Regions from separate parts of the Bacillus sp. LH1 genome, predicted to be linked through region 1. Evidence: riboswitches for the same ligand, from Rfam matches in the RefSeq annotation. Region 1 holds a riboswitch; the other holds the start of a gene.

Region 1 (4,918 bases):
TAACCGATAAAATTATATTAATATAATTTTTAAATCCATATGCAATTATGCATAGCATATACACAAAAAGGATAGCTTCATTTTCATGAAACTATCCTTAAAAAATCTTCTTATTTTTTCAAATGATATGGAACTGTCGTAATAACAACATTTCTTTTATAAAGTAAATACGCACGTATGAGTAAACTGGATTGATTATGAAGAATGTTATGCCAACCTTTTTTCGGAATGAACTGTGGTATAACGACCGTAACGCGGTAATTCGATTCACTTGCCTTATATTGCACTGTATCAATGAACTTCGTTAGCGGCTGAATAATACTTCTATAATGAGAATGTAATGTAACAAGCCTTACTTCAGGTTGCCACTTCTTCCATTTCTCTTCAAATTTCTTTTCTTCTTCTCTGTCAAAAGCAACATATACAGCGATAACTTGATCTGCCGAAAGAGACTTCGCATAGTTCAATGAATTTTCTACTACATGCGTCATACCTGCTACAGGAACGACAATTACATTCCCCTCAATCGGAATAAGAGGCTCGCAAGTTTTTAAACTTAATTGATCACCCACTGCATCATAATGCTTCTTAATTCGATGGAATAAGAAGATAATAACTGGTAAGAAAATAAGAATCGACCAAACTTGTGCAAATTTAGTTAAAAAGAACATGCTCATTACGATAAAACTAATAACTGCACCAATTAAATTAACCGTTAATCTTAAAGCCCATCCTTCAGGCTTTTCGCGAAGCCATTTTAATACCATTCCTGTTTGAGAAAGTGTAAATGGAATAAATACACCTACTGCATATAGTGGAATTAAATGTTCTGTTTGTCCTTGGAAAGCTACAATTAAAATAATCGAAGCAACTCCAAGTATAATAATACCGTTTGAGTAACCTAGACGGTCTCCTCTAATCGTAAACATTCTCGGTATGAATTTATCTTTTGCCAGGTTAACCGCTAATAAAGGAAATGCAGAATAACCTGTATTAGCAGCAAGAATTAATATTAAAGCTGTTGTACCTTGTATGAAATAGTACATGAAATTACGTCCAAATGTTTGTTCAGCAATTTGAGAAACAACTGTTACTTCTTTACTCGGAGTCACTCCGTAATAATAGGCTAAAAACACAATTCCTGAAAATAACACAGCAAGTAATGCACCCATTGCAAGCAATGTTTTTGCAGCATTGTTTGGCGCAGGATCTTTAAAGTTCGGAATTGCATTTGAAATTGCTTCAACACCTGTTAAAGCAGAACTACCTGATGCAAATGCTCTTAGTAATAAAAATAAACTAATCCCTGCAACTGGTGTACCAATCGGCGCATGTAAAGTGGGTGAAACATGACCAGTTAAAATATTATATATGCCTACACCAATTAATATAAATAATGCTAAAACGAATAAATAAACAGGATATGCTAAAACGGAAGCTGATTCCGTTACTCCTCTTAAATTTAAGATCGTAATTAATATAACAAATATAACCGCAATAATTACGTTGTGTGCATGTAAGCTAGGAAATGCAGACGTAATTGCATCTGTACCAGCGGACACACTTACCGCAACAGTTAAAATATAGTCAACTAATAAAGATCCTCCAGCAATTAAGCCTGGATTCATCCCTAAATTTTCTTTTGATACAACATACGCTCCCCCGCCATGCGGATAAGCAAAAATAATTTGACGATAAGATAAAATAAGGGCTGTCAATAATACTAATACCCCAACAGCGATCGGAATGGAATACCAATAAGCGATCGCTCCAACACCTGCTAAAGCAATTAAAATTTGCTCTGGACCGTAAGCAACTGATGACAATGCGTCAGAAGATAAAATAGCTAAAGCTTTCGTTTTATTAAGCTTCTGTTCTCCAAGCTCCGTTGATTTTAACGGTCTTCCAATTAAAAATCTTTTAATAGATGAAACCAATGCTGTCCACTCTCCAATAATTTTGTACGAACTTTACTGCTTGTTACAGCCAGTAAACGATTTCCTCAGAAAACAAAAAATGTCTACAAGCCATAGCGAAATAGACTTGTAGACATTATTTTTTTTGTCGCACAAGCTCCACCTTCCTTCTCAATATAACGCTTACGAGGTTAGCTGTCGGATTCGGGCCTATGAGTAGCCCTACCTTTTCAAGGATTCACCCCATCGGATTATGTACTAATCCGTAAAAACGGGTCCCCCGTACCATGCGGTTTCAGCGATTTAGAAAATTGAAACTGTGGATTATAATACTCCTTTATTTTCAAAAAGTAAACAAAAATTTTTAATAAGAAAAAAATTAAAATGATTGCGCATAATCCACTGAGAAATATACATAATGAATACTAAAAAATCCGCAAAGGAGACCCATATGTCTAAAGAAAAGAAGCCTATTTTTTCCGATTCATATTTAGATGCAGTAGCAAATGAAATTAATCAGTTATATGGTAAACGTGAACAGGAAATAAATTTGACAGATAGAACGAAAAGAAATAAATAATTTGTCATACAAAAAATAAAAAAGATAGCAATACACTTATATATTGCTATCTTTTTTATTTTTTCATACATCTAATTCTATTACAGATCTGTTAAAGGTCATCTCTTCATACACCTTTAAATTTTGATATATAGTGCCTAATAATGGTGCCGCTATAGAAAATTGCTCTGCTACATCCAGTAAATATCCTTGCAAGTGCTTCCCTTCAATAAACGAACCCTTTTCCATATCACGTTGCATTGATGACTTCATATCATACGAAATTTTATCAATCGTTTTCATATGTTCCTGGGCAATATTAGCCTTTACTGGAGCTCCTAATACTCTCATGATTTGTACAGATTCCTCAAACACATTACGGATAAAATCACGGCCGCCTTCACTTTCACGGATTGGTCCAATTGGTGCACGCATTAACGTTGTCACACCTGACATTACAGTAATAAATAAATATTTATGCCACATATCTTGCGTAATATTTTCACTTAAAACAAAACTAGATTTCGTACCTGAAAATGCTTTAGAAATATGCTTTACTCTCTCTGAATTTTGAGACTTAATTTCTCCAAACACAAGTCTGTTGGCAGCGCTGGTTTGTACAATTTCTCCTTGATCGTTTAACGTCGTCTCGATAAAGCATAAACCGCCAATTACTTTTTCTTCGCCGAATTCTTTTTGTAATAGCGATAAATGAGCGATACCATTTAACAATGGAATGATTACAGTATTTTCGCCAACAAACGGCTTCAAATCTTGAATTGCCTCGTTTAAGTGATACGCTTTTGTTGAAAATAAAATAACATCAAATGGAGAAGTTCGCTCTTCTTTCGTTATTAATTTCGGTCGGAAGGAAAAATCCCCGTTAACACTTCGGATTACAAGTCCTCTTTCCTCTAATTGTTTTTTCCGTTTACTACGAACAAGAAACGTGACATCTTCTCCCTTCTCGACTAATCTGCCACCAAAAAATCCTCCGACTCCACCAGCGCCTAATACTAAAATCCGCATACAGCATCCCCCTTTTCAAAATACAATTTTATAACTTTTAGTATACATAACATTATACATGTTCCCTGCTAAATAAGCTGAATTTTCACTCTCAATTGAGTATAAAAGAGTGGTTATTTTCAAATAAATTTGGGCATGTTGTTTCTATAGCATATATGGAAAGGACACAATGTAGATGGAGGCAATACAATCAATTGAGGAAAAAGGTGTAGCAACAGCTATATTTCAATTTATATTCCCGTTTTCGTTTAAAGCTGGATATGAACAAGAGATGTTCCCTTTCTTACAAAAAAACGATTTTCGTCCTTTTCGGCTCGATCATCTCGATGATGAAAATACATATTATGGGGAGTTTAAAGTTTCACATCAAAATATGGAAGCATACTATCTTTCATTTACAAATAAAATTCTCTTTCCTCACTCAGAGCATCAAAAGGGCTTGCAACGTTATTCAAAGGACCTTAACTTAACTGGACATTTAACAACAAACCTTATTTCAATTCCATTCAAGATACACTCTATTGATGTCACACTTTGTCCTTATGAACTTGGCTTCTTAACAATTCGAACAGAAGTAAACACTGCTCCAAACATGACTTTATCTGAAGCAATCGAATTCGCTGCTCGCTTCCGTGTACTTGAAACTAAAAATGATACAAATGAGACTATTTGTATTGAATGTAACGGAAAAAAGTATTCCCAAGTTGAAAAATTCATTTTTGGTTATTTATTTCATGGTGTAACTGATTTCTTTGAAAAGAAGAGATTAAGAAGTTCATACTTTCAAACCTTCCCTTTCTTCGAAGACCAAAGAATGTACGTCCAAACTTTATTGTCACTAAAAGAAGGTATGGAGCTTAATGAAGTGGATGTTTATCGTACTTCTAGTCTTTCCGGATTAACAAGTGATGGTAAGCCATATGTGAGCGCAAATAACCTTCCTTACATTCATGACTATTTAAAAAAACACGCTTACCAGAGATGGGCTCCAAATCGTTATTTCATAATGGAAGAACATATTTTTACATGTGTAACAAATGAAGGAGAACGTAAAATCGCTAAACTTGCTAGTCAAATGTACGGAGAATTTTATTACGCTTTATTATTAAACCTATTCCATAAAATTGTTTTATTAAAAATGGCTAACGCCTATGCTGAGCTAAACATTGAACAAGATACTAATGAAATAGAGAAATTAATTTATTCGATCAATTCGTTCACTGCTAATTATTTTTCTTTAGAATTAGTATCCCAATCACAAAGTGAAGATATTTTCTTTCGTTTAAGAAAACTTTTTAATATTGAGGTTCTATACTCGAACGCGAAACAAAATCTTGATAGTTTGTTTAAATATCAAGAAAATGTCGCCTCTAAAAAAGATAGCCTCTTATTATTAATTTTAACGCTCTACTCT
Region 2 (4,918 bases), 1.1 Mb from region 1:
CGTTCCGACTGTTTCTGGCACTACCGTTTTTTCTTTCAATGAAGCTGCCACAGCTAGCATCGTAATTAAACTGAAGTAACGTCCTAAAAACATAACTAAACCAGTCGTAATATTCCAAAACGGTGTATTATCTCCTAATCCTTCAAATCCAGATCCGTTATTCGCAGCTGACGATGTATATTCATATACCACTTGCGTCAAACCGTGGAAACCGGAATGAGAAATAGCATCCGTCCCTAAATTTGTTGAAAGAGCTAATGCCGAAAATCCTAAAATGAGCAATGGATGAAATAAAATCGTGACCGCGATTAATTTCATTTCCTTACCTTCAATCTTTTTACCTAAAAACTCTGGTGTCCGTCCAACCATTAACCCAGATATAAACACCGCGATAATTGCATACATAATAATGTTTACAAAACCTGCTCCAACGCCGCCATACACAGTATTTAACATCATATTTACAAGCGGAACTAAACCGCCAATTGGTGTTAACGTATCATGCATCGTATTAACAGCGCCTGTTTCAGCAGCTGTCGTTACCGTTGCGTATAGTGAAGAAAATACTGTTCCAAATCGTACTTCTTTCCCTTCTGTACTTCCTTGTACATGTTCGATACCCATTCCATTTAATGCCGGGTTCCCGTTTAGTTCAGATGTCGTAATCGTTATAAACCCTAGTAAAAATACCATAAATAGTGACACGAAAAGGATGCGGCCTTGTTTTTTATTTCCGACCATTCGTCCGTACGTAAATGGAAGTGCTGTTGGTAATAACATCATAAGCATCATTTGCAAAATATTACTCATTTGTCCTGGATTTTCGAAAGGATGCGTAGAATTTGCTCCGAAAAATCCACCGCCGTTATTTCCAAGTTCCTTAATGGAAACGAATGATGCAACAGGTCCACGTAAAATACTTTGCTTTGCACCTTCAATCGTTTGTGCTGTAACCGCCCCATCTAACGTTTGTGGTACGCCAAGTGCGACAAAAACTAGTGCCGCAATAAATGCAATAGGAAGAAACACTCTCGTTAACGCTCTCGTAAAATCAACGAAAAAGTTACCAAGTTCTTTTCCAGCAAGTCCTCTTATAAAAGCCATAACGAGCGCTAATGTCGTTGCTGGTGCCGCAAACATTAAAAATGTAATCCCGATTAATTGTGATAAATAGGATAAACCATTTTCACCGCTATAATGCTGTAAATTTGTATCAGCCATAAAACTAATCGCTGTATTAAAAGCGAGCGTAGGCTCCATCCCTTCAATATGTGCTGGATTTAGCGGCAGCACACCTTGTAATCTGAAAATGAAGTATACGACAACGATCATAAATCCATTTAATAAAACTAATGATAATGCGTACTGTTTCCACGTTTGATTGTATGCTTTTACACCCGTAATTTTAAAAATAAGTTTTTCAAAAGGCCCGAATACTTTATCTAACGTTTTGCTACCTTGAAAAGCTTTTTCTAAATAAATCCCCGTTGGCTTTGCTACTAAAATAAACAAGAGCATTGTAATAATGACTGCAACCCAAATCATAATGAATGATTCCCCCTAATTAAAACTTCTCTGGATTTAATAATGCATACACTAAATACACTGTAATTGCTGCGACAATAACCGATAAGACAATCATCATGATTGCTTTCCTTCTTTCACAACTTTATCTGACCAACTTGCAAGACTTGCCATCGATGCAACTAATAAAATAAAAATCCCGACCATTACAACATCTAACATAACTATCCCTCTCTTTTTGTTAAAATTTACCATTTAAATATTAAAAAAGAACACTGAGCTCTACTCAGTGTTCAAAAAATGAACAACAAAAAGTAAACCTCCTCTCTAAACGCTTACGAGGTTAGCTGTCGGATTCGGGCCTAAAGAGTAGCCCTACTTTCAAAACTGAAAGATTCACCCCAAGTGACGATGCACAAAATTGGTTCCCCCGCTCCATTTCTGGAACTCAGCGATTTTAGGTTTTTTTGGAAATTTTATGAATGATTTATGAGAGTAAATATACTCCTCTATATTTCACTTGTAAAGGGGTAAATTACTGAAAATAATAATATTTACATTCATTTAAACGCTTACATTGAAGATTATTACTGTTATTTCATCTATTTTCTTTATTTCTCTTTTCTTTTCTTAAAAATGACCTTTTAAATATGAAATAAAAAAAGCGAATGACATGAAGTGCATAGCTTGTTGCACTCAGCATTCGCTCTTTTTTATTCAACCTTTATTCTCCTCGTAAAAATGCACGTAAATTTCTCCCGCGAATATAAACTTGTGTCAATTCTGCATGTAGCTGCTCATACTCGGTAATATCTACCTCTAAATACAAAGCATCTTTTGATGGTAATATAATATACGGCCCTGGAAAAAGGGGATCGATCTGAACCAATTCTTGAACTCGCTCTACCGATACTGCCCAACGATTTGCTATATCTCCAAGTAATAGTACCTTCATCATTTCTTCCCCCGCCCTATTCAAAAAATAAAAAAGAAATATTATCACAATTTGTAAACACGACAAACTTAGCTCCAATTGTTTCATAGAGCCTCGCTGGATATCGTTTATTCCTTGTAACAACAGTAATAGGTGCTTGAAAAGAAAAGCGAATGTGTTCTGTGAAAAAACTAACGATTGGAAGCTCATCCCCTAGTAAAATCACCTTCTTAATACACTCACAAATACTAGTAAAGTCCTGCTCCTTACTGCAGCTATAAGTCCAATCAAACCCACAATTCCTAACTTCAGCCGCTATCTCTTCATTTGCTGTAAAAATAATTAACTCATGTTGAAATGATACTAAATCTCTTAAACTATTTACCTTACTTTCTTCTCCAACACAAATAAGTGTTAGTTCCATGTACCTCATCCTCCTTAGTATAAAAGAAATCAAACATAGATTGATATTCCCCTATACTAATCAGATCGATGAAGTGATGTATCCATCATGGCACCGTCCTCTCTCAAGACGCTTACGAAGTTAGCTGTCGGATTCGGACTTTGAGAGTAGCCCTACTTTCAAACTTGAAAGATTCACCCCTAGTGACACTGCACAAATTGGTTCCTCCGCTCCATATAATTGGACTCAGCGTTTACAAAAAAATGTATTCTGGCTGATATATTACTCCTGTATTTTGAAAAAGTAAACAGAAAAAAAGCCAGTTATAAAACTGGCTTTTCACTTATCTATACACGCGTTCTATTCACTTTATACGCAAAATGATTCGTCGGTCCATGACCACTACCAATATTCAATGGCTCTTCAATTGCTATACTAATAAATCGTTTTGCTTCTTGAACAGCATCTTCAATTGAGTATCCTTTCGCAAGTCCTGCTGTAACCGCTGAAGCAAATGTACACCCACTTCCATGCGTTTGCTTTGAAGGAATTCGCTCGCTTCTAAACTCAATAAATTCTTCTCCATCAAAGAGGAAATCAATTACTTCATTCCCTTGATATTCTGCATGTCCGCCCTTCATAAGCACATATTTAGCACCTAATTTGTGCAATACTTTTGCAGCTTCCTTACTATCTTCAACATTATGAATCTCCACCCCAGTTAACACTTCTGCTTCTGGGACATTCGGTGTTATAACAGTTGCTACTGGTAATAAATATTCTTTTAATGCTTGAACTGCTTCTTGCTGTAATAATGATGCACCGCCTTTTGCAATCATAACGGGATCTAGCACAATATTATTCCAGCCAAACTTTTTAATTTGTTCTGCAACAATTTGAATTATTTCACTACTAAATAACATTCCTAGTTTCACTGCATCTGGTGTTACATCCGTACCAATTGAATTCAGCTGTTCTGTAATACCTTCTAATGGAACAGGATATACCCCTTGAACGCCAAGCGTGTTTTGAGCAGTAATTGCCGTAATAGCCGTCATTCCGTATACACCAAGCTCTTGGAATGTTTTTAAATCTGCCTGAATTCCAGCACCGCCGCCGCTATCAGACCCTGCAATTGTTAAAGCTTTATTCACTTTCATCCCACTCATCCTTTTCTATCCAAAATAGCGATGATAAATTGTTTTTGCTTCGCTTATATCTTTCGTTCCATGTACGAGCACACGGCCATCTTTAAAGGCTACTAACCTCTTGTCTTCAACAGAAAATGATAGTAAATATGGATTTATATTTAAATCATTTACACGACCTTCCAACAACTCTTTATATTGTTCAAAATTCATTTCATCTTTATGAGGTGGTCTAATTTGAACTGTATTTCGCCCGCATAAAACTGCTGTTTTTGATGTGTTTTCTTTATTTAAATACGGATATAATGCATTCTCTCCGCATGAAGGACAATTATGCTGGCGAAGTTTTTGCACATTCATACATGAATACTCATTCTTCCACATATCAAACGATACAAGCCCATCTCGAAGTGATTCGTAATCTTCTACTAACAGTTTAAGAGCTTCTGTTACTTGATGAGAAACGACAAGAGATACAGCAGGTGATATAATACCCGCTGTATCACATGTTGCCCCGCCAAGCGGAATCGACTGTAATAAACATGATAAACATGGTGTTTTACTAGGAAGGATTGTGTAAGAAAGACCGTAACTACCTACACATGCACCGTAAATCCATGGAATAGAATATTTTTGTGATATATCATTTACAATAAAGCGCGTTTCGAAATTATCAGTCGCATCAATAATTACATCAACATTTATAACAAGTTCTTCTAGCTCTTCAGCTGTTACATCTTGAACGAGAGCTTCTATTGTTACATCACTATTAATCTCTTCTAAACGTTTTTTAGCCGCTATAGCTTTTGGAAGATTATTCTTTACGTCGCTCTCTGCATACAATTGTTGTCTTTGTAAATTACTCCAATCTACATAATCACGGTCAACAATTGTTATCTTGCCAACACC

The links. A riboswitch is a leader RNA that binds a small molecule or an ion and turns the genes downstream of it on or off. The one in region 1 is predicted to bind cyclic di-AMP.
Region 2: another riboswitch for cyclic di-AMP. It lies ahead of ACX9TM_RS03925 (hypothetical protein); the one in region 1 lies ahead of ACX9TM_RS09790 (APC family permease).

Annotation. Positions count from the first base shown of each region.
Region 1 covers NZ_CM175007.1:1,848,372-1,853,289, reverse strand. The annotation lists gene ACX9TM_RS09790 (APC family permease) at 111-1,937, opposite strand; cyclic di-AMP (ydaO/yuaA leader) riboswitch at 2,082-2,227, opposite strand; gene ACX9TM_RS09785 (hypothetical protein) at 2,368-2,496, shown strand; gene panE (2-dehydropantoate 2-reductase) at 2,560-3,504, opposite strand; gene ACX9TM_RS09775 (hypothetical protein) at 3,680-4,918, shown strand, end outside.
Region 2 covers NZ_CM175007.1:761,576-766,493, reverse strand. The annotation lists gene kdpA (potassium-transporting ATPase subunit KdpA) at 1-1,545, opposite strand, end outside; gene kdpF (K(+)-transporting ATPase subunit F) at 1,565-1,642, opposite strand; gene ACX9TM_RS03935 (SipW-dependent-type signal peptide-containing protein) at 1,642-1,746, opposite strand; cyclic di-AMP (ydaO/yuaA leader) riboswitch at 1,843-1,988, opposite strand; gene ACX9TM_RS03930 (hypothetical protein) at 2,249-2,482, opposite strand; gene ACX9TM_RS03925 (hypothetical protein) at 2,496-2,882, opposite strand; cyclic di-AMP (ydaO/yuaA leader) riboswitch at 2,976-3,123, opposite strand; gene thiD (bifunctional hydroxymethylpyrimidine kinase/phosphomethylpyrimidine kinase) at 3,209-4,021, opposite strand; gene thiF (thiazole biosynthesis adenylyltransferase ThiF) at 4,037-4,918, opposite strand, start outside.